Regions from separate parts of the Kitasatospora sp. NPDC090091 genome, predicted to be linked through region 2. Evidence: riboswitches for the same ligand, from Rfam matches in the RefSeq annotation. Region 2 holds a riboswitch; each other region holds the start of a gene.
The links. A riboswitch is a leader RNA that binds a small molecule or an ion and turns the genes downstream of it on or off. The one in region 2 is predicted to bind cyclic di-AMP.
Positions count from the first base shown of each region.

Region 1: another riboswitch for cyclic di-AMP. It lies ahead of ACIPSC_RS00975 (NlpC/P60 family protein); the one in region 2 lies ahead of ACIPSC_RS17025 (transglycosylase family protein).
Region 3: another riboswitch for cyclic di-AMP. It lies ahead of ACIPSC_RS14735 (family 16 glycosylhydrolase); the one in region 2 lies ahead of ACIPSC_RS17025 (transglycosylase family protein).

Region 1 covers NZ_JBIVDY010000001.1:215,109-221,826, forward strand. Annotated here, with positions in the region: gene ACIPSC_RS00965 (NYN domain-containing protein) at 1-154, shown strand, start outside; gene ACIPSC_RS00970 (NlpC/P60 family protein) at 367-1,410, shown strand; cyclic di-AMP (ydaO/yuaA leader) riboswitch at 1,739-1,893, shown strand; gene ACIPSC_RS00975 (NlpC/P60 family protein) at 1,904-3,070, shown strand; gene ACIPSC_RS00980 (NlpC/P60 family protein) at 3,296-4,357, shown strand; gene ACIPSC_RS00985 (hypothetical protein) at 4,513-5,571, shown strand; gene ACIPSC_RS00990 (glycosyltransferase 87 family protein) at 5,608-6,718, opposite strand, start outside.
Region 2 covers NZ_JBIVDY010000008.1:338,585-345,302, forward strand. Annotated here, with positions in the region: gene ACIPSC_RS17000 (TetR/AcrR family transcriptional regulator) at 1-397, shown strand, start outside; gene ACIPSC_RS17005 (hypothetical protein) at 549-1,160, shown strand; gene ACIPSC_RS17010 (MazG family protein) at 1,280-2,299, shown strand; gene ACIPSC_RS17015 (SDR family NAD(P)-dependent oxidoreductase) at 2,355-2,780, opposite strand; gene ACIPSC_RS17020 (cytochrome P450) at 2,940-4,205, shown strand; cyclic di-AMP (ydaO/yuaA leader) riboswitch at 4,478-4,647, shown strand; gene ACIPSC_RS17025 (transglycosylase family protein) at 4,653-5,597, shown strand; gene eno (phosphopyruvate hydratase) at 5,858-6,718, shown strand, end outside.
Region 3 covers NZ_JBIVDY010000007.1:234,735-241,452, reverse strand. Annotated here, with positions in the region: gene ACIPSC_RS14745 (MoaF-related domain-containing protein) at 1-319, opposite strand, end outside; gene ACIPSC_RS14740 (esterase/lipase family protein) at 688-2,085, shown strand; cyclic di-AMP (ydaO/yuaA leader) riboswitch at 2,297-2,458, shown strand; gene ACIPSC_RS14735 (family 16 glycosylhydrolase) at 2,461-3,720, shown strand; gene ACIPSC_RS14730 (hypothetical protein) at 3,847-4,368, opposite strand; gene ACIPSC_RS14725 (IclR family transcriptional regulator) at 4,674-5,471, opposite strand; gene aceB (malate synthase A) at 5,673-6,718, shown strand, end outside.

The sequences.
Region 1 (6,718 bases), on a different contig from region 2:
CGACGAGCTGATCCGCCGCCTGGTGCGGGCCGAGCCGCAGGGCCGTCCGGTCGTGGTGGTCTCCACCGACCGGGAGGTCGCGGAGGGCGTGCGGAAGGCGGGCGCGCGCCCCGTCGCGTCGGTGCTGCTGCTGAACCGGCTGGCCCGGCCGTAGGCTTCCGCAGTGGCCGGGCAGACCCGCGTGACGCCTGCTCAGCGCCCGGTTTGCGGTCGTGTGACGATTTCGTGAAGTCATGGCGGGCGGCCGGAGTTCACGCCATCGGGGGAGTGGCGGAAAGCCTGGATCTTCACTAGGGTCTGGCGTCAAACCTATTTTCCGGATTCTCACTCGATCGGGTGAGTCCATTGGAAGAAGGAGCCGGTCCCTTGGCCTCCCACCGCCGTCCCAAGCAGCCGAGCCGCGCGCGGGTCTCCGTGCTCACCGCTGCCGCTGCGACCGCGGTCGCTCTCTCCGCCCAGGTCGCCGCCCACGCCGCGCCCACCCCGTCGCCCAAGAAGGACGACGTGAAGGCGCAGATCGACCAGCTGCAGGAGGAGGCCGAGCAGGCCACCGAGAAGTACAACGGCGCCAAGGAGCGGGCCGACCAGCTCCGCAAGCAGGCCGACCAACTGCAGGACCAGGTGGCTCGCGGCCAGGACGAGATGACCCAGCTTCAGGGCGGGCTGGCCGCGGTGGCCGGCGAGCAGTACCGCACGGGCGGCATCGACCCGTCGGTCCAGCTGATGCTCTCCTCCGACCCGTCCGGCTACCTGGACAAGGCCTCCAGCGTGCAGCAGGCCTCCTCCAGCCAGACCGAGGCGCTCAAGGGACTGCAGGACCAGCAGCGCCGGCTGGACCAGCAGAAGGCCGAGGCGGCCGCCGTCCTCGCCTCGCTGGACAGCACCACCAAGGACCTCAACCAGTCCAAGACGGACGTCAACAAGAAGCTGAAGGAGGCCCAGGACCTCCTGAACTCGCTCAGCGCCGCCGACCGGGCCGCCCTGCGCGCCGCGCAGCAGGCGGAGGACCGTGCCTCGCGCGGCTCCGAGCGCGCGGACCTCGGCAGCCTGCCGCAGGCGAGCGGCTACGCCGGCACGGCCGTCTCCATCGCGATGAGCAAGCAGGGCTCCCCGTACGTCTGGGGCGCCACCGGGCCCAGCACCTTCGACTGCTCGGGCCTGATGGTCTTCGCGTACAGCAAGGCCGGCGTCTCGCTGCCGCGCACCTCGCAGGCGCAGGGCAACGTCGGCACCCGGGTGCCCTCGCTCGCCGAGGCCCAGCCCGGCGACCTGATCATCTACCGCAGCGACCGCAGCCACGTCGGGATGTACATCGGCAACGGCATGGTGGTGCACGCGCCGCACACCGGTGACGTGGTGAAGGTGATGAAGGCCGACGCGATGCCGATCAACACCATCCGCCGCGTCTGACGGACCGGCAGGCCCCCCCGCGGGCCCCGAACGGACCTGTGATCCGCGCCACCCCCGATCCCGGGGGTGGCGCGGTTTCTGTCCGTTCCGATGACAAGCGATCAGCTCCGCGTACGGCGCCGATCACGTCCGGTCATATTCACAAATGAACATGGATGATGTTCCGGCTTTTTTCTGACAAGGATTTGAACGGATCACGGTTCTGTTACTAGGGTCGGGCCTTGAACCACCGCACAGTCGATCACCCAGCCTGGGTGGCGGCGGAGGTTTACCGCCGAGTTCGCGAAGCAGCGGGTCGGGCCGCAGGCCCGTCCGAGTGGGAGCCCAGTAGTCGGGGGCGCTGTGGAGCGGAGCCGGGGAACCATGTTCCTCCGGGGTGAATCGGCGCCAGGTCGGCCGGTGGAACGGCCGGTGAGGCGTCGTAGGGCCTTCTTCCGGCCCGAACCCGTCAGCTCACCCGGTAGGCGGACGTAGGAAGAAGGAGTCCGCCTTCGTGGCGTCCCATCGTCGTCCCAAGCCCGCCGGCCGCGCCCGTGTCTCGATCCTGACCGGTGTCGCCGCCGCAGCCGTCGCCCTCTCCGCGCAGTCCGGTGCCCACGCCGACCCGACGCCGACCAAGGACCAGGTCAAGGAGCAGGTCGACCAGCTCAACGAGCAGGCCGAGGTCGCGACCGAGAAGTACAACGGCGCCCAGGCCAAGCAGCAGGAGCTGCAGAAGCAGGTCGGCGAGCTGCAGGACAAGGTGGCCCGTCAGCAGGCCGCGGTCACCGAGGCCCAGGGCGGCCTCGCCGAGATCGCCGGCGAGCAGTACCGGACCGGCGGCATATCGTCGACCGTCCAGCTGATGCTCTCGTCCAGCCCCGACAACTTCCTCAACCAGGCCGGGGCGCTGACCCAGGCGAGCAGCACCCAGTCCGGCGCGCTGAAGGAGCTCCAGGAGCAGCAGCGCAGGCTCGACCAGGACCGCAACGAGGCCCAGGCCAAGCTCGGCGAGCTGGAGACCACCACCCAGCAGCTGAAGGCCTCCAAGGAGGAGGTCCAGGCCAAGCTGGCGAAGGCCCAGGACCTGCTCAACACGCTGACCGAGCAGGAGCGCCGCGCGATCCGCGAGGCCGAGGAGAAGGCCGCCGCCGAGGCGCAGGCCAAGGCCGACGCCGCTGCGAAGGCCGCGGCCAAGGCGAAGGCGGACGCCGACCGCGCCTCCCGCGACACCAGCCGCACCGACCTCTCCGGGTCCGGCTCCGGCTCCGGCTCCGGATCTGCGACCGCGGACCCCGCTCCGGCCCCCAAGCCGGTCGCCGCGGGCAGCTCGCGCGGTGCCGCCGCGCTCTCCATCGCCGCCGGCAAGGTCGGCAGCCCGTACGTCTACGGCGCCGCGGGCCCGAACTCCTTCGACTGCTCGGGTCTGATGGTCTGGGCGTTCAACCAGGCCGGCGTGTCGCTGCCGCGCACCTCGCAGGAGCAGGCCCACGCCGGCACCCGGATCGGCTCGGACCTCTCCCAGGCCCAGCCCGGCGACCTGCTGATCTTCTACAGCGACGCCCACCACGTGGGGATCTACGCGGGCAACGGCCAGGTGCTCCACGCGCCCAAGCCGGGTGCCTCGGTGCGCTACGAGGCGGTCTCCAACATGCCGCTGGCGTCCATCGTGCGCGTCTGATCCGCAGTCGGTTCCGACAGGCCCGGTCTCCCCAGGTGGGGAGGCCGGGCCTGCGGCTTTCCCGGCGGCTCGCCCTGGTGTCCGATTCCGGGTCAAATATTCGGGTTGGGAGGGGTTTGGACTCGCTTGCCCGGACTCGCTAACGTCTGCCACCGGACTCCCGTCGAGAGCCGCCCACCCCGGTGCGGCCGCGGGGCCGGGCCGCAGGATCGGAGCCGCTGTCGCATGTCCGTGCACCGCCGTTCCCCGCTGTCGGGGGCGCACGCCCTCGCCCGTGCGCTGGTGCTGACCGCCGCGGCCACCACCGTGCTCGGGATGGCGACGGGCGGCACCGCCCAGGCCGCCCCGGGGCCGGACGGGCCGGCCAGCCGCAAGGACGTCAAGGCCCAGGTGGAGCAGCTGTACGACGAGGCCGAGCAGGCCTCCGAGCGGGTCAATGCGGCGCAGGAGGCGCAGCAGCAGCTGCAGCACGAGACCGGCACCCTCCAGCAGCAGGTCGCCGTGGCCCAGGACGAGCTCAACCAGCTGCGCGGCGACCTCGCCACCGTGGCCGGCGCCGAGTACCGCGGCGGCGGCATGGCGCAGACCGTCCAGCTGATGCTCGCCACCGACCCCGAGGGGTACCTGGCCACGGCCCGCACCCTCGACCAGGCCGCCGAGCGGCAGAGCGAGACGCTGCGCGAGGTGGTGGCCCGTCAGCGGCGGCTCGACCAGCGCCGCACCGAGACCTCCGCCAAGCTCGCCGAGCTGGAGCAGACCCGCCGCGCCCTGGCCGAGAGCAAGCAGCAGATCCAGCAGCGGCTGGCCAAGGCGCAGAGGCTGCTCAACAGCCTGGGCGAGGCGGAGCGGGCCAGGATGGCCGCCCAGGACGCGCGCGAGGCCGAGCAGCGCGCCACCCGCGGCACCGACCGGCTCGACCTCGGGACCGCCCCACCGGCCTCCGAGCGCGGTGCGGCAGCGCTGGCCGCCGCCGTGAGGATGATCGGCTCGCCCTACGTGTACGGATCCACCGGGCCCCGCGCGTTCGACTGCTCCGGTCTGATGTACTGGAGCTGGCGGCAGGCCGGAGTGACCCTGCCGCGCACTTCGCAGGCCCAGGCGTCGGCCGGCCAGCGGGTCAGCCTCTCCGACGCGCGACCGGGAGACCTGGTGATCTTCTACCGGGACATGCACCACGTCGGCATGTACGCCGGCGGCGGGGTGATCGTGCACGCCCCCTACCCGGGTGCCAAGGTGCGGTACGAGAGCGTCAACGCCATGCCCCTCGCGGGGGTGATCCGGCTCTGAGCCGGTCCGGGCGCCCGCCCGCCCCCGCCGAAGCCCCCGCCGACCCCGCGGCCCGCCGCTGCGCGCTGTCCCGGCGCGGCGCCCTGCTGCTCGCGGCCGGCGGGCTGGCCCAGCTGTCGCTGCCCTGGGCCGCCCCCGCCGCACCGGCGGGCGCGGTGGCGGCGGACCGGCGCTCCGAGGTCGCGGCGGTGCTGGCCGGGCGCGCCCGGGCTCTCGCCGCCGGGGCGGCCGGGGTGCCGCTGGCCGAGGCGGTCTACCGCAACCTCGTGCTGGGCCCGGCCGGTGCGCCGGACCGGGCGGTGGCCACCGCCGAGCTGGCCGTCCGGGTGGCCGGCCACGACGCGTACCCGGTGGTGCACCAGCGCCGGCTGGCGCTGCTGCGCACCGCGGCCGGCTGGCAGGTGGAACGGGAGGAGGGCGCGGGCGGCCCGCCCCCGCTCTGGGACCTCGGCGCGGTCGTGGCCGCGAACGGCGGGCACTGCCTGGTGCTCGGCCTGGCCGGCGGGCCGGACCCGGCCGAGCTCGCCGCGGTGGCCGACCGGGCCGTCCCGGCGGTGAGCGAGGTCTGGGGGAGCGACTGGCCCGGCCGGCTGCTGCTGCACCTGCCCGCCACCGAGGAGCAGTTCGCCCGGCTGCTGGAGGCCGACCCGGACGGCTGGACCGGCATGGCGGCCGTCACCACCGCGGCGTCCGGCGCGCCCTGGCACACCCCGGCCGACCGGGTGCTGGTCAACCCGGAGGCGTACGGCGGGCTGAGCGGCTTCGGCCGCCAGGTGGTCGTCACCCACGAGGCGGTTCACGTCGCGACCAGGGCCGACACCCGGGCCTGGACGCCGCTCTGGCTCTCCGAGGGCGTCGCCGACTGGACCGGCTACCGCGGCTCCGGCCGTACGCCGAAGCAGATCGCCCCCGAGCTCGCCCGTGACGTCGCGGCCGGGCGGCTGCCCGCGGCGCTGCCCGCCGACGAGGACTTCACCGCCGGAGCCGCCGGCATCGCCCAGGCGTACGAGCAGTCCTGGCTGGCCTGTGAGGTGGTCGCGCGCCGGTACGGCCCGGAGCGGCTGGTCGCGCTCTACCGGGCGGTCGGGGCGTCCGGCCCGGGGGGCGAGGACCGGGAGCCGTGGCTGGACCGCCTGCTCCGGTCGGAACTGGGGCTCGGGCTGGCCGAGTTCACCGCCCTTTGGCTGGCCGAGGTCCGGCGGCTCGCGGGCTGAGAGCCAGGTCGCCCTAAGGCGGTGACGGTCCGGTGGCTAGCGCCGCTCGCCGGTGGTGGCCGGGCGGTCGATGCCGTCCAGCAGGTCCTGCTCGTAGGCGATGCCGGGGCGCACCGGGTAGGTGCCCACCGGCTCCGGCCGCTCCAGCACCACGGTGGCCGGCAGCTGGCCCGGACCGCGGGTGGAGCGCCAGAGCCGGATGCAGGAGAGCACGGCGGCGGCCAGCAGCAGCAGGTTGCGCAGGGCCAGCACGGTGACAGCGCCCGGCTCGCTGCCGACCACCTTGCTGAACATCAGGGGGAACTCCACCAGGGTCAGCGGCGTCGAGGCCAGGATCAGCACCGCCACCGGTCGCTGGCTGCTGCCGCGCACGGTCAGGCAGACCGCCGCCACGCCGACCAGCCAGACCAGGTACTGCGGGCTGATCACCCGGCTGGTCACGGTGAAGACCAGCAGCGCGGCCAGCGCCGCGTCGTACATGGTCGCCGCGTTGCGGCGGCGGGCGGTGAAGCGCCAGAGCAGCAGCCAGCCGAAGCCCAGCAGGGTGCCGGCCATCATCACCTTGCCGACCACGTCCACCCACGGCCCGAGCATCTCCACCGAGCCGTAGTTCATCATCACCTTGCCGTCCCAGGCCCCGGCGATCCGGGCGAAGTGCAGCGGCAGCGCGCCGACCGACTCCACCTCGACGCCGCGGTCCTTCTGGAACGTCAGGAACTCGAACGCGCCGTTCATCCCGGCCGCGAGCAGGAAGCCCACCGAGACCGCGGCGGCCACCGCGGACGTCCAGGCGCGGCGGGTGCGCCGGCCGGACGGGGTGCCGATCAGGCCGAGCAGCGGCCAGATCTTGACGATCCCGCCCAGGCCCAGCAGCAGGCCGCCGAGCGCCGGGCGGCGGATCAGCGCCAGCAGGCCGGCCACCGCCACCGCGGTGACGATCACGTCGTACCGGTTGTAGATCATCGGGCCGAGCAGCGGCACGCCGGCCACCCAGACCCAGGCGCCGGTCAGCGCCCGGCCCTTGCGCACGCCGGCCCGGACCAGCAGGGCCATCGCCACCGCGTCCGCGACACCGCAGATCACCCAGAACGAGACCAGGTAGGACCAGGGGAGCAGCCCGGGCAGCATGATCACCAGGGCGGCGCCG
Region 2 (6,718 bases):
GGCGCTGTACCGCCGCCACCCGTGGATCCTGTCCGCCACCGCGATGCGCCGGCAGCTGATGGGGCCCAACCAACTGGCCTGGCTCGACGCGGCCCTCGCCGCCCTGGCGGACAGCGGGCTGCCCCCGGCCCGCCGGCACGACACGTTCCTGCTGATCGTCGGGCACATCCGCAGCCTCGCCCAGCAGCGGCTCGACGCGAACCAGGAGGGCGACCGGGAATGGAACCGACTCACCGGTGAGCTGCTGGAGCGCCACGGCGCGCGCTTCCCCGCGCTGACCGCCGCCATCGCGGCCGGTGCCTTCGCGCCGCAGCAGGAGGACCCGCTGGACTACGGCCTGGAGTGCATCCTGGACGGCGTCGCCGCCCTGATCGACCGCACCGCGCCGCAGCCGTAGCCGGGGACGGCCGGCGGCGGCCACCGAACGGGTGACCCGTTCGGCTCGCGGTCCGCGCGACGGCGGCCTCCCGGACCTACGCTCGGTGGACGTGCTGCGTCCGGTGGGAGCGCCCCTCCGGGCCCGCCGCCACCTCGCCCCGGAGGCCGCCATGCACCGTCGGACCGCCGCCGTCGGCGCCCTGCTCGCCGCCGTCGCACCGGCCGCCGCGGGGCTGGCCGCATGCGGGGGCGGCGGGCTGACGGCCGGCACCGCGGCGGTGCTGGACGGGCGGCGGATCCCGGTGCGCGCGGTCGAGGCCCGGGTCGCGGAGCTGCGGCACACGGCCGGCGGCCCGTCGGTGGACGCCCGGCAGCAGCCGGACGGGCCGGCCCGGCGGGCCGTCGCCGACCTGGTGCTCGACGCGGTGGTGGCCCGTGCGCTGGCCGACCGCGGGCTGGCCGTCGGCGCCGCCGAGGTGGCGGCGGCGCGTGCCGACGCCGCGGAGCGGTCCGGGGGCGCCGATCCGCTGGCCCGGGTGCTGGCCGACCGGGGCGTCCCGGGCAGCGGGATCGACGACTGGTTCCGCCGCCGGCTCGGCATCCTCCGGCTCGCCGCCGCGGCCGGGGCGGATGCCGGCACCCCGGAGGGCGAGGACGTCGTCCGCCTTGCCCTGGCCGACGCGGCCACCGCGCTCCGGTTGCGGATCAACCCCCGCTACGGCACGTGGGACGCCGCCCGGGCCGCCCTCGTCCCCGACCTCCCGCCCTGGCTGGCCCGCTGACCGGCGGCGCGCGCAGGAAGTCGGAAGCGCCGACGTCCGGTGTTCCCGCGCCCGGGCAGCGGGCCGAGCGGGCGGGAATGCGGAAGCGGGTGCCGGGGCGGCCCGGGTAGGTTCGGGGTGTGACGAATCTTCCCGGCGCGAAGCTGATCCTGCTCACCACCACCCACCGGGTGGCCCCCGGTCTGCTGTCCTGGCCGGCGTGGGAGGCCCTGCGTTCGGCCGGGCGGGTGCTGGCCGCCGACGCGGGGCACCCGCAGGTGGCCGCGGTGCGCCAGGCCGGGGTCGAGGTGGAGATCGTGGAGCCCGGCTCCGCGCCGGCGCTGGCCCGGACGCTGACCGGGCAGCCGGCCGGTGCGGGCACGACGGTCTGGCTGGGCAGCCCGGACGGCGACCCGGGCCTGACCGACGCGCTCGCCCGCCTCGCGGTCGAGCACGCGGGCGAGGTGCCGGAGATCGAGGTGCTGCCCGGTTCGTACGACCTGCCGGGCGCGCGGCTGCTGGACCTGGTCTCGGTGATGGACCGCCTGCGCTCGCCCGGTGGCTGCCCCTGGGACGCCGAGCAGACCCACGCCAGCCTGGTGAAGTACCTGGTCGAGGAGGCCTACGAGCTGGTCGAGGCGATCGAGGAGGAGGACCGCGAGACGCTCCGCGAGGAGCTCGGCGACGTCCTGCTCCAGGTCTTCTTCCACTCCCGGATCGCCGAGGAGCACCCCACCGACGCCTTCTCCATCGACGACGTCGCGGGCGACATCGTCGAGAAGCTGATGTACCGCCACCCGCACGTGTTCGGCGACGCGCAGGCCGAGGGCGCCGCCGAGGTCGAGGCGAACTGGGAGGCCCTGAAGGCCGCCGAGAAGTCCGGGCGCGAGTCGGTGCTGGACGGCGTGCCGGCCGGGCTGCCGTCGCTGGCGTACGCGGCGAAGCTGGTCTCCCGGGTCCGCCGGGCCGGGTTCACGGGCGTGCCGGACGCGCCGTACGCGCTGCCGGCCGAGCTGACCGCGGAGTCGACGGGCACGCTGCTGCTCGCCCTGGCGCAGCGCGCGCACGACGCGGGCGTGGACGTGGACGCGGCGCTGCGGGCGGCCGCGCGCGGCTACCGGGAGGCCGTCCGCGCGGCCGAGGGGCTCAAGCCCGAGTAGGCCGGAGCGGGCACGGTCGGACGGGCCTCGCCCCGGGAGGTGCCCGGCGGCATGCTCAGACGCGCGCCGCCTCCTCCACCGGCCGGCGCGGCTGCGGCACGACCACCTCGCCGATGGCCTCGCCGACCAACTGCAGCAGCTCCGCGAGCCGCTCCAGGTCGAGGTGGTCGGGCAGGTCGGCCAGCGAGACGATCCGCTCGCCGTCCGGGCCGGCGACGCAGAACAGGTCGATCGGCCCGAGGTGCTTCTCGGCGGTGTCGACGAGGGCGGCGACGTCGCTGGGGCGCCGGACGTCACCGCAGACGCCGACGACCGGACAGCCCGGCCTGTCGAGCTCGGTGGCGAGGTCCTCGGCGATGCCGACCTGCTCGTCCGCGATGAGGACGCCGGCGGCGCCGGCCGCGGTGAAACGGCGCGCGAGGTCGGCCCCCGACCCGCCGTCGAGTACCGCGATCACGACGACTGCCCCGGTGACCCGCATGGTGCGCTCCTCCCTGGTGGGCGGCTCCGCACCGGCGCCCACACACGTGCTTTGCGGAGGATCGTAGGCTCGTCCCGATCCTCCGCAACAGGAATTACCCCTCAGGTGACCAGGCTCACGCCTGCCGTACGGGCGATCTCCACCGGATACGGTCGACCCATGCCAGTTCAGCCCGATCCCGCCCGCCCGTCGCTCTTCACCTGGGAGTTCGCCGCCGATCCGTACCCGGCGTACGCGTGGCTGCGGGAGCACGAGCCGGTGCACCGCACGACCCTGCCGAGCGGGGTGGAGGCCTGGCTGGTGACCAGGTACGCGGACGCCCGGCAGGCGCTCGCCGACAGCCGGCTCTCCAAGAACCCGGTCCACCACAGCACGCACGCGCACCGCACCGGCCGGGTCGGCATCCCGGGCGAGCGGCAGGCCAACCTGATGACGCACCTGCTGAACATCGACCCGCCGGACCACACCCGGCTGCGCCGGCTGGTCTCCAAGGCGTTCACCCCGCGCCGGGTGGCCGCCTTCGAGCCCCGGGTGCAGCAGCTCACCGACCGGCTGATCGACGGCTTCGCGGCCCGCGGCAGCGCCGACCTGATCCACGAGTTCGCCTTCCCGCTCCCCATCTACGCGATCTGCGACCTGCTCGGCGTGCCCGCCGAGGACCAGGACGACTTCCGCGACTGGGCGGGCATGATGATCCGCCACGGCGGCGGCCGGCGCGGCGGCGTGGGGCGGGCGGTGAAGCGGATGCGGTCGTACCTGGCCGAGCTGATCCACCGCAAGCGGGCCGACCTCGGCGACGACCTGATCTCCGGGCTGATCCGGGCCAGCGACCACGGCGAGCACCTGACCGAGAACGAGGCCGCGGCGATGGCCTTCATCCTGCTGTTCGCCGGGTTCGAGACGACCGTCAACCTGATCGGCAACGGCACCTACGCGCTGCTGCGCAACCCCGGGCAGCGGGAGCTGCTGCAGGACTCGATCGCCCGGGGCGAGACCGGCCTGCTGGAGACCGGGATCGAGGAGCTGCTCCGCTACGACGGGCCGGTGGAGCTGGCCACCTGGCGGTTCGCGACCAGCCCGCTGACCATCGGCGGGGTGGAGATCCCGGTGGGCGACCCGGTGCTGGTGGTGCTCGCGGCGGCGGACCGGGACCCGGCGCGGTTCGCCGACGAGAACACCCTCGATCTCGCACGGACGGACAACCCGCACCTCGGCTTCGGGCACGGCATCCACTACTGCATCGGTGCCCCGCTGGCCCGCCTGGAGGGCCGCGCCGCGCTGGCCACGCTGCTCACCCGGCTGCCCGATCTGCAGCTCGCCGAAAGCCCGGAGAATCTGCGGTGGCGAGGTGGTCTGATCATGCGTGGACTTCGTGAACTTCCTGTCGAATTCACTCCGGAGAACGCGGAGAAGAACCCCGTCTGATCACGGGCCGGAACCGATTGCAGCGGCCGGCGCGTCCTCCGGCCGGCGGCTCGACACGCTGACACGGCGTCGCCGAGCCGCCCATTCAGGGGGGTTGAACCGCCATCAATCCGGACATACCGCCTCCGTTGGTAGGCGATCGACCGTGTGCCGTAATTTCTGTGTGATATCGGCGATATGAGCTTGTGATTGGTGTGAGGATCTGTCTACTCTCCCTGCAGTTCGCAGCTGCGGACCTCGTGCGCGGAACGCCGAATCCTGCCCGCCGCGCCACGGGAAACCGACCAGAACCCTGGGCAGGGGCGGGGGACCCAGGTTTGTTGCCGTCCTCCACGGCTTGGGGTGAAGCCGCAGTCGCGGGCAGAACGCCTCGCGACACGCGGCCGGGCCACCTCCCGGTCCGAACCCGACAGCTCACCTCGCAGGCGTGCGGAGAGGGACGTCTTCATGCTGTTCGTTGGAACTGGCCGCCACCGCCGCCGCACCCAGGCCGAGAAGGCCATCGCCGTCGCCGGTGTGGCCGGCGTCGGACTCGCGATGCCGCTCCTCACCGCCACCGGCGCCTCGGCGGCCCCCGTCTCCACCTGGGACGCGGTCGCCCAGTGCGAGAGCGGCGGCAACTGGAGCATCAACACCGGCAACGGCTTCTACGGCGGTCTGCAGTTCACCTCCAGCACCTGGAAGGCGTACGGCGGCACCGCGTACGCGCCGCAGGCCAACCAGGCCAGCAAGGGGCAGCAGATCTCGGTGGCCGAGAAGGTCCTCGCCTCGCAGGGCCCGGGCGCCTGGCCGGTCTGCTCCAAGCGGGCGGGCCTGAGCAAGGGCGGCGCCGCGGCCGAGGTCGACACCGCCGTGGACGCCAAGCCCGCGGCGCAGCAGCCCGCCGCGCCGAAGCCCGCCCAGTCGAAGCCGGCTCAGAAGCCCGCGCAGCCCGCTCAGAAGCCGGTGCAGCAGCAGGCCCCGAAGCCGGCCGCCCAGCAGCCCGCGCAGCACGACGCCAAGGCCCCGGGCTTCTCCGGCCAGGGCGGCTGGGACGCCGACGCGAAGGTGTACTGGTACCAGAACGACGGCGCCTGGTACTGGACCAGCCACCAGAGCGTGTACCAGCAGCACACCGCTGACTACGCCCCCCAGGCCGCCGTCCAGTCCGCCGGCCAGGGCGTCGGGTACATCGGCCAGGGCGACGCTCCGACCCCCGTCCACGCCGACCCGGCCGCCCAGCAGCAGCGCACCGGCCACGGCTACACCGTCCAGGCCGGCGACACGCTGGGCGGCATCGCCGCCGCCCAGGGCGTGTCCGGCGGCTGGCAGTCGCTGTACGACGGCAACCGCGGCACCGTCGGCGGCGACCCGGACCTGATCATCCCCGGCCAGGTGCTCAACCTCGGCTGAACCGCCGTCCGCTGAACCCGGGCCACCGCCCGGCGCGGACGAAGGGGGCCGGATACGTCCCCCTTCGTCCGCATCCGGACCGCTTTCACGGGGCAACCAGGTGAACTACCGGTGGGTAGTGCGGCCACACGCTGAGACGGACCCATGGCCGACGTGGCCCCGAGAGCCCGTGCGGTTAGGCTCTGGTCGTAACGACTCCGCAATCGTCCGGCCGACAGCACCCACCGTCAGCCGGACCTGCTTCCGCTAGGAGATGCCTCGTGCCGTCCATCGATGTCGTCGTAGCCCGTGAGATCCTCGACTCGCGTGGCAACCCCACGGTCGAGGTCGAGGTCGGCCTCGACGACGGCAGCACCGGCCGTGCCGCTGTCCCGTCGGGTGCCTCCACCGGCGCCTTCGAGGCGCTGGAGCTTCGTGACGGCGACAAGAACCGCTACTTCGGCAAGGGCGTGGAGAAGGCCGTCCTGGCCGTCATCGAGCAGATCGGCCCGGAGCTGGTCGGCTACGACGCCACCGAGCAGCGCCTGATCGACCAGGCCATGCTCGACCTGGACGCCACCCCGGACAAGTCCTCGCTCGGCGCCAACGCCATCCTCGGCGTCTCCCTGGCCGTGGCGCACGCCGCCTCCGAGGCCAGCGACCTGCCGCTGTTCCGCTACCTGGGCGGCCCGAACGCGCACGTCCTGCCCGTCCCGATGATGAACATCCTCAACGGCGGCTCGCACGCGGACTCCAACGTCGACATCCAGGAGTTCATGATCGCGCCGATCGGCGCGGAGTCCTTCTCCGAGGCCGTCCGCTGGGGCGTCGAGGTCTACCACACCCTCAAGGGCGTCCTGAAGGAGCGCGGCCTCTCCACCGGCCTCGGCGACGAGGGCGGCTTCGCCCCGAACCTGGACAGCAACCGCGAGGCGCTGGACCTCATCACCGAGGCCATCCAGAAGGCCGGTTACGTGCCCGGCCGCGACATCGCGCTGGCCCTGGACGTCGCCGCCTCCGAGTTCTTCAAGGACGGCGCCTACCAGTTCGAGGGCAAGTCCCTCTCGGCCGCCGAGCTGATCGAGTACTACGCCGAGCTGGTCGCCGCGTACCCGCTGGTCTCCATCGAGGACCCGCTGGAC
Region 3 (6,718 bases), on a different contig from region 2:
GCTCCAGCGTGCCGGTGTGCAGCTCGCCGACCCGGCCGCCCTCGCCCTCGTACGTCCAGAACGCGCGCACCGTCAGCTTGCCGAGGTCCATCACGTGGCTGACGGTGATGCCGCTCTGCTCGGTCCAGCTGACGAAGTACAGCTCCGGGCCGACCTCCGCGACGTGCAGGGCCACGTCCTCCCACTGGCCGGCCGATTCGCCGAGGCCCTCCCAGCGCAGCCGCTTGCCGTCGGCCGAGTAGGCGTTGCGGAAGGCCGCGCCGTTGTCGACCTGGAAGAGGTAGGTACGGCCGGCGAAGGCGGGCAGGGGGGCGGTCATGGCGGGACGGGTCCTCGTCTCTCGTCGTGCGGTCCCCGGCGTACGTGCCGGGCGTGCGGTGTCGTGCCTGCGGTGCTGTGCTGGGCGGTGCTGTGCTGTGCTGGGTGGTGCTGTGCACGCGGTCCGAGTGGACCGGTCCACCGCGGTGCAGGGGCCGGTCGGCACGCGGCCGCGGACGGACCTCCAACCTATCCGACGAGGTGACCTCCGCGACGTACTTGCCGACACCCCGCCACGGCGCGGGGCGCCACCCCGGCCGCGCACCGGGTGTGACCCGGGCACATGGGCGCCCGGGCGGCCCGGCCGTACCGTGCTGGCGCCGGCCCACCGGGGCGTGGGCCCGGCCCAGTCCGACCACGGAGCCGCCGATGCCCAGCACCCGCACCACCCGAGCGAGGACCCGCCGGACCACCCGCCACCGGATGCCCGCCGCCCACCGGACCCCGACCGCCCACCGGACCCCGACCGCGCACCGCGTACCCGCCGCCCTCGCCGCGCTGCTCGCGCTCACCCTGTTCCTCCTGGCAGCGCCGCCCGCTCCCGCCGGGGCCGCCCCCACTGTCCCCGCCCCCGCCGGGGCTCCCGCCGTGACCGCAGGCGTGGCCCTGGAGGCGACCTTCCCCGCCCCGGCCAACGGCTGGGCCAAGGTCGAGCGCTACCTCGACACCACCCCCGGCTTCCCCGCCGAGCAGTACCCGCCCGGCGGCCGCGGCGACCAGGACGGCGCCCGCCTCACCTACTTCGGCGGGGTCCGCCAGCCGTTCTCCGGCCGGTTCCTGCTCTACTCCGCCGCCGGCTGGGACACCGGCAGCCGCACCACGCCCGTCCTGCTCGTCCACGGCGCCAACGACAACGCCGACCGCGCCTGGGCCGACCCCGGCGAGAGCGGCAGCTGCGGCGCCACCGGCCCGGCCGGCTGCCCGTCCACCGGGCTGGCCCAGTACCTCGCCGCGACCGGCCACCGGGTGTTCGCGATCGGCTTCGCCCACAAGCACGGCGACAACCTGCTCCAGGCCCAGGCGGTCGGGGACGCCGTCGCCCTGATCCGCGCCCGGCTGGGCGTGCCCCAGGTGGACGTGGTCGCCTGGAGCAAGGGCGAGGTGGCGGCCCGCGCCTACGTCTCCTCCGTCCGCCCGGCCTGGGGGCGGGCGTACGCAGGCGACGTCCGCCGACTGGTGACCGTCGGCGGCCCGAACGGCGGCCTGGACTACGTCTACGCCCACGGCTGGGCGTTCTCCCTGGCCACCTGGCCGGCCTGCGGGGGCACCGCCAACGCCCCCTCGCCGCACCTGTACATGACCTGCTACGGGACGTACACGGCGCAGCCCTGCCTCGGCGTGCTGCCGTCCGGCGGCCACGACTGCTACCCGGGCCAGCGCCAGCTGCTCGCCCGCTGGGACGGCGCCTACGGGGTGGACGGGACGGCGCAGGACTGGTGGACGACGTACTACGGCGGCCAGGGCTTCTACACCTCCGGCCAGGGCATCCAGGCGGCGATCGACGCCGGCTCGCTGATCGGGCCGCTGCAGCGGGCGGGCGTCCCGGCGGCGGTCCGCACCTATCTGCTGGCGGGCGGCTCGGCCGACATCCCCGGTGTCCTGAACGAGAACCGCGGGCCGAGCGACGGCATCGTCTTCACCAGGAGTGCGCTGGACACCACCGGCATCGCCACGGTCGGCGGCACCCGGTTGCTGGACGGGCTCAACCACCTGGAGCTGGCCTGGTCCCCGGAGGCGATGTCGCAGGTCGACGCCTGGCTCGGCTGAACCGGCCGCGGCCGGCCGAGCGGCCGGGCAACTGATCACCGGCGCCCGCGACTTGATCAACTCCGGCGGGGCCGGCCGCGGCCCGGATGTGAGCTGCGCGACAACCGACCCCGCCGAGTTGTCGCGTCCCGGAGGGGCTGCCTAGCCTGCTCGGACGTCCGCTTCGCGGACCCCCGCCGTCGGGACGCCGAGTCCTGTCCACCCGCCGGCCGGTAACCGAGCACCACAGCGGACGGGAGCGGGGGACCCAAGGTAGTGCCGGCCTGTGCGCTCCCCGCGCTCGGCCGGCTAGGGGTGAAGCCGCTCCACGGGCGGCCGGGCAACCTCAGCCCGAACCCGACAGCTCACCTCGCAGGCGTCGCAGAGGACACTGCCATGCAGAAGCCTGCCCGGCGCGGTGCGCCGCGCCATGCCCGACCCTCCCGCCGCGGCCGCAACGCGGCCTTCGCCGTCACCGGCGCGCTCGCCGTCGGCGGCGCCGGCCTGCTCGGCCTCCCGGCGGTCACCGGTGCGCACGCGGCGACCACGCCGACCGTCACCCAGGACAAGCTGACCCCCGCCACCATGGTCGCGGGCAAGGCCACCACCGCCTCGCTGACCGTCCACTCCTCGGCCTGCTTCACGGCGAAGACGGTCGGTGTCGGGGTGCGCGACGCGGCCGGACACAACCTCGACTTCCCGGGCAACGTCGCCAACGTGCAGATATGCCCGAGCGGCCTGTCGATCACCACCGGTTCGCGCACGCTGCCGGCCGGCACCTACACCCAGTTCGGCTTCTGGCAGGACCTCGGCGGCGCCTGGCACAACCTGCCGTCGCGGCAGCTGGTGGTCTCCGCGGCCACCGCCACCCCGAGCCCCGCCCCCACCGCGACGCCCACCGCGACGCCCACGCCGGCGCCCACCGCGACCGCCGCCCCGAGCAGCCCGGCCACCGCGGCGCCCGTCGCCGGGAAGAAGCTGACCTGGTCCGACGAGTTCGACAGCCTCGCCCTGGGCTCCCGCTGGACGGCCGACCGGAGCAGCTCGTACCACTACGGCGACCACAACCCGGACGACAACAAGCTCGACTGGCTGAACAAGGACAACGTCGGCGTCTCCGGCGGTGTCGCCACCTTCACCGCCCGGCCGAGCACCCACGCGCTGGAGAACGGCAAGAAGGCCTGGGACACCGGCCTGCTCACCACCGAGTACTCCACCGAGGGCTTCAAGGTGAAGACCGGCGACTACATCGAGACCCGGGTCAAGCTCCCCGCGGGCACCGGCGCCTGGCCGGCGCTGTGGACGTGGAACGGCACCAGCGGCAACCACGGCGAGATCGACAGCTTCGAGTACCACGCGGACAACGCGAACCTGCTGGAGCTGACCAACCACATCAACCCGGGCTACAAGTACGTCACCGACGCGAAGTCCATCGCGCACGACCAGTGGGTCACCGTCGGCACCCAGTACGGCGCCACCTCGGTGGACTGGTACATCAACGGGGTGAAGGTCTTCTCGGACGGCAAGGGCGTCGGCGCCGGCTGGTCGGCCTACCCGATCCTGAACCTGTCGCTCAGCGCCGGGCAGTACCACCCCGCGCCGCAGGGCACGGCCCCGATCACCTTCGCCGCGGACTACCTCCGCGTCTACCGCTGACCGGAGCACGCACCACGGCCGTGACGCCGCGACGCCGGAGCCGCCGCCCTCTCCGCACGAGGGCCGGCGCTCCGGCGTCGCTGCGTTCGCGGCGCCACGGCGCGTCGCTGCGCCGGGCGGCGCGGCTCAGGTGGTCCGGACGACGCCGATCTCGAACGGCTGCTTGTTGTCGGCCTCGTTCTTGTCGTCGTCGCCGCGCACCGCGACCCAGCCCCCGGTCAGCGTGCTCGGCGCCGGGACGGTCGGGGCCAGCCGGACCGGGATCCGGGCCGTTGCGCTCTGGAACCTCGGCAGGCCGGCCGGGAAGCTGCAGCGCACCCGGTGGCCGTTCTGGAACGGATAGCAGTTCTCGGGGTAGAACGGGCCCTCCGGCGTCACGCCCTCGGGCAGGGTGACCACCAGGGTGAAGGGCGAGGCGGTGCGGTCCGGGCCGAGGTTCCCGACGAAGGCGTACACCGTGGTGGTGCCACCGGGTGCGGCGGCGTCCGGGTCGATCCGGATCACGGCCAGGTCGGAGTCGGACGTCGCGGGCGCCGCCGCGACCGGTACGGGGGCCTGCTCGGCGGCCGGCGCGGGAGCCTGCTGCCCCTCGTCGGTCGGGCAGGCCAGTGCCGGACCGGCGGCCAGCGCGACGAGCGCGCACCCCACCGTCAGCGACCTTCCGAGGAAAACCCGTGCGGACCCTCTGCGCGACATCGGCGCTCACCCTGCCCTCTGCTTCCGGTGCCCCGCACCGTCGCGGGGCATTGCGTCCGCCCCCAGCGTGACCGACCGGTCCGCCGCGGCCGGGGCAACCCGCCCTCGGGCCGCTCGAACGGGCGAACCCGCCCCCGCAGCCGGGCCCGAGAGAACGAGCCGGCGCGGGAGCCGGTGCAGGGAGCCGTTCCCGGAAAGCCGTACGCAGGAAGTCGGACGTGCCGACTCCCCGCGTTCACACACCACATGACGCCACGTCAGGGTGCCAGGACCTGCCCCAGCCGGATCGCGATCTGATGCATCACCGGCACCAGCGACGAGGCGCCGACCTGTTCCTCCAGTGCCCGGATCCGGGCCTCCGGGCCGGAGACCGAGAGGGCCGTCGGCGTCGGCGCGCCCGGTACCGCGAGCGCGATGCAGCGCACCCCGATCTCCTGCTCCTGGTCGTCCACCACGTAGCCGCGCTCGCGGGCCTCCGCCAACTGGTCCAGCAGGGCCTGCGGGTCCGTCACGGTGAACTCGGTGTGGGCGGGCAGCGGGTTGGGGCCGAGGACCGCGCGCGCCTCCTCCTCCGGCAGCTGGGCCAGCAGGGCCTTGCCGACACCGGTGCAGTGCGGCTGCACCCGGCGGCCGACCTCGGTGAACATCCGCATCGAGCGCCGCGACTGCACCTGCCCGACGTAGACCACCTCGCCGCCCTCCAGCACGGCCAGGTTGGCGGTCTCCCCGGTGGCCTCCATCAGCTCGGCCAGGTACGGGCGGGCCCAGCTGCCGAGCAGCCGGCCGGCCGTCTCGCCCAGCCGGATCAGCCGCGGCCCCAGGGTGTAGCGGCGCGCGGTGTCCTGGCGGACATAGCCCTGCTGGACGAGGGTACGAACCAGTCGATGGATGGTGGGCATGGGCAGGCCGGAGGAGGTGGAGAGCTCGCTGAGCGTCGCCACGCCGCCGGAGTCGGCCAGCGCCTCCAGCAGCTGGAAGGCGCGCTCGACGGACTGCACACCGCCGCTCGCGCGGTCCGTGCCCGTCGTCGATGCTGTGTCGGGGGTCGCGACCACCGGCGTTCCCTTCGCTGTCGGGGGAGGAGTAGAGTCCCTGCGATCACCTCAACAAACCGTTGAAATTCTGTATCGCGGAAACTAGTCTCCACCTTACAGAATCGAACCCTCCGGTAGGTGGGGTTCAGATCGGTTCAGATCAAGGAAGTTCCCACCGGAACTCCCTTCGCCATGCTCAACCGTCTTAGGAGTGTCCTGCTCATGGCTACAGATCAGGGACCCGCCGGCGCCTCCCCCGCCGCTCCGGTCGTCACTGTCGCCGGTCCGCGCGTCCATCGGGCGGAGGAGGTGCTCACTCCGGAGGCGGTCGCCTTCGTCGTCGGCCTCCACCGCGCCTTCGAGGACCGCCGACAGGAGCTCCTGGCCCGCCGCAAGACCCGCCGCGCCGAGATCGCACAGGCCGGCACCCTGGACTTCCTCCCCGAGACGGCCGCCGTGCGCGAGGGCGACTGGACGGTGGCCGAGGCCCCGCGCGCGCTCCAGGACCGCCGGGTCGAGATCACCGGCCCCACCGACCGCAAGATGGTCATCAACGCGCTCAACTCGGGCGCCAAGGTCTGGCTCGCCGACTTCGAGGACGCCACCGCCCCGACCTGGGAGAACGTGGTCAGCGGCCAGATCAACCTGATCGACGCCTTCGAGGGCCGGATCGACTTCACGTCCTCGGCCGGCAAGGCCTACACCCTCAAGCCCGCCGCCGAGCTCGCCACCGTCGTGGTCCGCCCGCGCGGCTGGCACCTGGACGAGAACCACCTGCTGGTCGACGGCGTCCCGGTGGCCGGTGCCTTCTTCGACTTCGGGCTCTACTTCTTCCACAACGCGGCCCGGCTGACCGCCCGCGGTGCGGAGGACCCGAACTCCGGCCCGTACTTCTACCTGCCGAAGACCGAGAGCCACCTCGAAACGCGGCTGTGGAACGACGTCTTCACCCACGCCCAGGCCGCCCTCGGCATCCCGCACGGCACCATCCGCGCGACCGTCCTGATCGAGACGATCACCGCCGCCTTCGAGATGGAGGAGATCCTCTACGAGCTGCGCGACCACGCGGCCGGGCTCAACGCGGGCCGCTGGGACTACCTGTTCTCGATCGTCAAGAACTTCCGCGACGCCGGCGAGCACTACATCCTGCCGGACCGCAACACCGTCACCATGGCCTCGCCGTTCATGGCCGCCTACACCCGGCTGCTGGTGCAGACCTGCCACCGGCGCGGCGCCCACGCCATCGGCGGCATGGCCGCGTTCATCCC